Regions from separate parts of the Psychromonas ingrahamii 37 genome, predicted to be linked through region 1. Evidence: predicted binding sites of a transcription regulator. Region 1 holds the regulator's gene; the other holds the start of a gene.
The links. The regulator NrdR, encoded in region 1, represses ribonucleotide reductase genes. The targets are predictions, from matches to a motif close to AAACACNANATNTNGTGTTT.
Positions count from the first base shown of each region.

Region 2: the regulator NrdR is predicted to act here: its motif matches at 731-750, upstream of nrdA (class 1a ribonucleoside-diphosphate reductase subunit alpha).

Region 1 covers NC_008709.1:1,770,989-1,774,485, forward strand. Annotated here, with positions in the region: gene ettA (energy-dependent translational throttle protein EttA) at 1-408, opposite strand, end outside; gene PING_RS20895 (hypothetical protein) at 356-544, opposite strand; gene glyA (serine hydroxymethyltransferase) at 658-1,923, shown strand; gene nrdR (transcriptional regulator NrdR) at 2,131-2,586, shown strand; gene ribD (bifunctional diaminohydroxyphosphoribosylaminopyrimidine deaminase/5-amino-6-(5-phosphoribosylamino)uracil reductase RibD) at 2,661-3,497, shown strand, end outside.
Region 2 covers NC_008709.1:1,390,866-1,394,362, reverse strand. Annotated here, with positions in the region: gene nrdA (class 1a ribonucleoside-diphosphate reductase subunit alpha) at 823-3,096, shown strand; gene PING_RS21600 (EAL domain-containing protein) at 3,423-3,497, opposite strand, start outside.

The sequences.
Region 1 (3,497 bases):
GTCATGTGCTTGAATAATCGCTTCAAGTTCACCCTGACGTTTAGCCAGTGCATCAAAGTCTGCATCGGGCTCTGCATAAGCTGCGTAAAGTGCATCGAGATCTGTTAACGCATTTTTAACTTCACTGACGGCTTCTTCAATAATTTCGCGAACGTTTTTATCAAGATCTAATACCGGCTCCTGCGCTAAATAACCAATTTTTGTACCCGATAAAGCGCGCGCTTCACCGGCGAACTCTTTATCGAGACCCGCCATAATACGTAATAAGGTTGATTTACCTGAGCCGTTTAAACCTAACACGCCAATTTTTGCGCCCGGAAAAAAACTCAGAGAGATATCTTTTAAAATAGTGCGCTTAGGCGGGACGACCTTGCTCACCTGATCCATTGTGTATATAAACTGTGCCATGAGTGATTGCTCTTGTTAAATGAAAGAAAAAGACTGGATCCCGATGATAGGGCAAAGCAGCGGAAAATGACACACTGCTGTTAAGGATAAAAAGGCTGTTTCTGCGGGTATCCTGGTCAATATGCACTTTTTTCATTTTAAATCCTAAAATTATTCATTTGTTTACGCTATGCAACAGGGTAAGATTAGGTAAAATTTGTTACATCAATAAATCAGCCGATTTAAAACCAGACCCAGTAGGAGTTATGCATGTTTAACCGTGATATGAATATTGCCGATTATGATCCAGAATTATGGCAGTCAATAACTGATGAAGTTCAGCGCCAAGAAGACCATATTGAACTGATTGCATCAGAAAATTACACCAGCCCACGTGTAATGGAAGCGCAAGGCAGTCAGTTAACTAATAAATACGCAGAAGGTTACCCGGGTAAACGTTATTACGGCGGTTGTGAATACGTTGATGTGGCTGAATCTTTAGCTATCGAACGTGCTAAATCTTTATTTGGTGCTGATTATGCAAACGTCCAGCCTCACTCGGGTTCGCAGGCTAATGCAGCCGTTTATCAGGCGCTTTGTGCACCGGGTGATACTATTCTGGGCATGAGTCTTGCCCATGGTGGACATTTAACCCACGGTTCCCACGTCAGTTTTTCTGGTAAAATGTACAATGCTGTGCAATATGGAATCACCCCTGAAACGGGTATTCTAGATTATGCGGAAATTGAACGTCTTGCTGTCGAACATAAACCAACCATGATTATTGCAGGGTTTTCTGCTTATTCGGGTATTGTTGACTGGGCCAAATTTCGCGAAATAGCGGATAAAGTAGGCGCTTATCTGTTTGTTGATATGGCGCACGTTGCAGGGCTAGTGGCTGCGGGTCTTTACCCGAATCCAGTGCCTTTTGCCGATGTGGTGACTACGACAACGCATAAAACCTTAGGCGGTCCGCGTGGCGGCCTGATCCTTGCTAAAGCCAATGAAGCCATTGAGAAAAAATTAAACTCAGCGGTTTTCCCAGGCCAGCAAGGTGGTCCACTAATGCACGTTATTGCAGCTAAAGCGGTTGCATTTAAAGAGTGTGCTGAACCTGAATTTGCTGTTTACCAGCAACAGGTTTTAGATAATGCTAAAGCCATGGTTAAATCATTCCTGGCGCGTGGTTACAAAATCGTTTCTGGCGGTACTGAAAACCATTTATTCCTGGTTGATTTAATCGCTCAGGATATCACCGGTAAAGAAGCGGATGCCGCCTTAGGTAATGCGCATATTACGGTTAACAAAAACTCAGTGCCAAATGATCCCCGTTCTCCTTTTGTGACTTCAGGTTTACGTATTGGTACGCCGGCACTCGCACGTCGTGGTGTTAATGCACAACAATCTGCTGAGCTTGCGTTATGGATGTGTGACGTTCTTGATGCAATCAAAGATGAAGCTAAACTTGCGACCACCATTACAGCGGTTAAAGTTAAAGTGGCCGCTCTTTGTAAAGCTTGCCCTGTTTACGGATAATCTTTTAATAATAAGCACTCAAAAGCTACGCATTGCGTAGCTTTTTTTTACCCTTTTTTTGACTCTATAAAGCAAATTACTGTTAAAACAGGCGCTAAACAGGTTACTATTACACCTTGAAATTAAATTCATAGTAAATTTGTGATATTTGTCAATAGATCCAGTCAACTTTTAAGGTTGATTAATTCTGAATAAGAGTGAGATTAAATGTACTGTCCTTTTTGTAATGCTCAAGATACTAAAGTTATCGACTCACGCTTAGTTTCAGAAGGATCTCAAGTTCGTCGCCGGCGCAGCTGCAATGAATGTAATGAACGTTTTACCACCTATGAATTTGCCGAACTGTTGATGCCGCGTTTGATTAAGTCCGATGGCCGTCGTGAACCCTTTAATGATGACAAATTGCTGGTCGGTATTAACCGTGCCTTGGAAAAAAGACCCGTGAGTCTGGAGGATATTGATGCTGCGGTTAACAAACTTAAATCAACCCTGCGGGCAACGGGCGAGCGTGAAGTGACTTCTAAAATAGTCGGTGAACTGGTTATGGAATTACTTAAGGGGTTAGATAAAATTGCCTATATCCGTTTCGCGTCGGTTTACCGCTCCTTTAAAGATGTTAAAGAGTTTGGTGAGGAAATAGCCAAGCTTGAGACTGATTTTTAGCCTAATGGCATCACACTTGTTAGCATAAAATTTTTACTGTTTTTACTCTTTTTAATGTAGAAGATTGAATATTAATGAACACAACGGCTTTTTCAGACTTAGATAAATACTATATGGCCCATGCGATACTGCTGGCCAAAAAAGGGCGCTTTACCAGCTCACCCAATCCTAATGTGGGTTGTGTGATTGTTGCAAATAATATAATAGTGGGGGAAGGATATCATCAAAAAGCAGGCCTCGGACATGCCGAAGTAAATGCCCTTGCGATCGCTAAAGACAAAGCGATGGGTGCAACCTGTTACGTGACCTTAGAGCCCTGCTCCCACTTTGGCCGTACACCTCCCTGCGCGCTAGCCTTAACTAAAGCTGGGATTAAGCGTGTGATCATTGCGATGGTTGACCCTAACCCTAAGGTCGCAGGAGATGGCATTAAAATATTAGAGAAGGCGGGTATAAAAGTTGACCTTGGTCTGCTTAAAAATGAAGCGATGGATTTAAACCGTGGTTTTATTAAACGGATGCAGGTTAAAGAGCCTCGTGTAACAGTGAAACTTGCCAGTAGTTTAGACGGTAAAACGGCCCTTAAAAATGGCCAAAGCCAGTGGATAACAGGCCCTGCTGCGCGTTGTGATGTGCAATATTTCCGCGCCCTGCAAAGCGCTGTATTAACTGGCAGCGCGACCGTGATTGCCGATAATCCAAGCTTAAATGTGCGCTATGAAAGCTTAAAAAATCATCTGGATTTTGATCTGACATTGAGACCTGCTGAGATACGCCAACCGATACGTATTATCTTAGATTCCCACAATAAAATCACCCTTAAGGAAAAATTATTTTCACTTGAAGGTAAAGTGTTGTTGGTGTCCCTGCTTCCCCGTGACGATTTACCAAAAAATAAAAATCAATTCAGC
Region 2 (3,497 bases), 380 kb from region 1:
AGTGACAGAGAAGCATACATCCCCTGCTTCTTTGTCACTATGCTTATTAAGCAAGCATCTTGCCGAATGAAAAATATGACAACAAACTGACATATAAACACTATTTTCACCATTTTCATTATGAAAGTACTTACCCTGCAAAAAGATATCCGTGTGACAATTTTCTTGCGCAGGTAACTTCATCATCTTTACCGCATGTTATTTTTTAAATTTAATTAATAACAAACGGTATTAATAGCAATCGCATTCATTATTAACCTGCCCTTGAAGCACCTATGAGATTAACTTTTGCAGCCTTTGTTGATCTCGATGTCAATATGACCCTAAACTACCCAAAGGTTTGACAAATTTATTGTCAATAACTTGATTGTGAACATACACTCCTATGCTCGCGTTTCTAAAACAGCAGCGATTAAAACGACAGCACACAATAATTGAAAAAACTTTCTTATTTTTGCCCACGTTTAATCGACAGAAAATGCAAAAACAGGAATAGAGTAGAAGTTAGTTGAATTTTATTCCTAATTATATTTACTGATATAATTATTATCCGGGGTTAAAAATAAAGGTTGCATTTCATTGATCTCAGCCCCTCCCTTAAGCTATTTGTTAGTTAATACTAACCTGTTTTTTTATGCGCTAGTTATCCACAATTTTATCCACTGTAAAGCTAAAAACATTTGCTTGAAAAAAACTTAAAAAGCTTTATCTTGTGTCACCTCGCGCTATCAAACACAATATGTTGTGTTTTTGACCAATGAGCAACACTATTAAAACTGCATGTTAAGTAACACAGTTGTCGCTAGATATAAGGTATCCTGAATGAAAAAAAACCTATTTGTCACAAAACGAAATGGCAAAAGAGAACGCATTGATCTTGATAAGATTCACCGAGTTATCACTTGGGCTGCAGAAGGCTTAAAAAATGTTTCAGTCTCTCAGGTTGAATTAAATTCACATATTCAGTTTTATGATGGTATCCGTACCGATGATATACATGAGACTATTATTAAAGCGGCCGCTGACCTTATCTCAGAGACATCACCAGACTACCAATATTTAGCGGCACATCTTGCGGTATTCCATTTGCGTAAAAAAGCTTATCGACGTTTTACGCCGCCAAGTATCTTTGAACACGTTAGTAAAATGTGTTCTAAAGGCAAGTACGATATGCATCTTCTTGAAGACTATAGCAAGCAAGAGTTTGAAGAGATGGAAAAATTTATCGTTCATGATCGTGATTTAAAATTTTCCTATGCCGCAGTAAAACAGCTTGAAGGTAAATACCTCATTCAAAATCGTGTCACCGGTGATATTTATGAAAGTGCACAATTTCTTTACATGATGGTGGCAGCCTGTCTGTTTTCTAATTATGAGCCTGCCATACGTTTATCTTATGTTAGACGTTTTTATGATGCGGTTTCACAATTTAAAATTTCATTACCCACGCCTATTATGGCAGGAGTGCGCACGCCAACGCGTCAATTTAGTTCATGCGTATTGATTGAAACGGGTGATAGTCTTGATTCGATCAACGCGACATCAAGCGCAATTGTTAAATATGTTTCACAACGCGCCGGAATCGGCATTAATGCTGGTCGTATTCGTGCATTGGGCAGTGCTATTCGAGGTGGTGAGGCCTTCCACACAGGTTGTATCCCATTTTACAAACACTTCCAAACCGCGGTAAAGTCATGCTCTCAGGGTGGCGTACGCGGCGGTGCAGCGACGGTTTTTTACCCTGTTTGGCATTTGGAAGTTGAATCTTTATTGGTGTTAAAAAATAATCGTGGTATTGACTCCAACCGCATACGTCATCTCGACTATGGGGTGCAACTAAGCCGCTTATTCTACCAGCGCCTGATAGACAAAAAAAATGTCGCCTTGTTCAGTCCCTCGGATGTCCCCGGTTTATACGATGCTTTTTTTGAAGATCAAGATGAATTTGAGCGTTTATATAATTTATACGAAGGTGATCCTGATATTCGTCAAAAAAGTATTTCAGCCGTTGAGTTGTTCTCTCTCTTAATGCAGGAGCGTGCCAGTACAGGCCGTATTTACATTCAAAATGTAGATCACTGTAATACACACAGTCCCTTTGACAGTAAGGTTGCCCCTATTCGTCAAAGTAACTTATGTCTTGAAATTGCCCTGCCAACGAAACCCTTGCAGCACATCATGGATGAAGAAGGTGAAATTGCCCTGTGTACCTTATCGGCATTTAACTTAGGCGCAATTGAGTCACTTGATGAACTGGAAGAGCTTGCAGAACTTGCTGTGCGCGCATTAGATAGCTTATTGGATTATCAGGATTACCCGGTCAAAGCAGCTGAAAACAGCAGTATGGCACGTCGAACGCTAGGCATAGGGGTTATCAACTTCGCTTATTATTTAGCTAAAAACGGTGTTAAATACTCAGATGGCAGCGCCAATAATCTAACCCATAAAACCTTTGAAGCCATTCAATATTATCTTTTAAAAGCGTCTAACAAACTAGCTTTTGAGCGTGGTGCATGCCCTAAATTTAACGAAACACGTTACTCACAGGGTATTTTACCGCTCGATACATACAAAAAGTCCTTAGATAATATTTGTGATGAGCAGTATCATCTCGATTGGGAAACCCTGCGCAGTGATATTGTTAAACACGGTTTGCGTAATTCTACCTTATCGGCATTAATGCCCTCTGAAACATCGAGTCAAATATCTAATGCAACTAATGGTATTGAACCACCACGCGGTTTTGTAAGCGTTAAAGCAAGTAAAGATGGTATTTTAAAGCAAGTGGTGCCTGAGTATGAAAAATATAAACAAAACTATGAGTTATTGTGGGATATTCCAAACAATCAAGGTTACCTTGAATTAGTTGGCATAATGCAAAAATTCATCGATCAGGCAATTTCAGCAAATACCAATTACGATCCAAAACGCTTTTCTGAAGGGCGAGTGCCAATGACTAATCTTTTAAAAGACTTGTTGGTTGCTTATAAAATGGGTGTTAAAACATTGTATTACCACAATACCCGCGATGGTGCAGATGATGAAAACATCATAGATGAAGCCGATGACTGTGCTGGCGGTGCATGTAAAATATGACTGGTGAGTTTTTATTAATGTCTCATTTTTGTGGATAAGTTGAAGTAATACTTATATTTAAATAACTTAAAGGATGTGTTTTACACATCCTTTCTTTTAGACTCTATTTATATCTCTTTGCTGCATTTATTTCATTATGAGATACAGTAAAAACATGAAATATTCAGTAAAAATAGTACCTCACCCTCAATATGATACTCAGTTTTTACCACTTTTACCTGCGACTTTTTATGGGAGCAGATGTTACCGTTATCAACACCTGCCGATAATTTACGAATAGGAAAGACTGGATAGCCAATCCTTCTATAGGCAATTGAGCAGAACCATTATTCAGGGGGTAGCAAACCTTTAGATCTAGATAAATGCTCGCGTATAAATTCCGTTAATTGACTGGCTGGTGC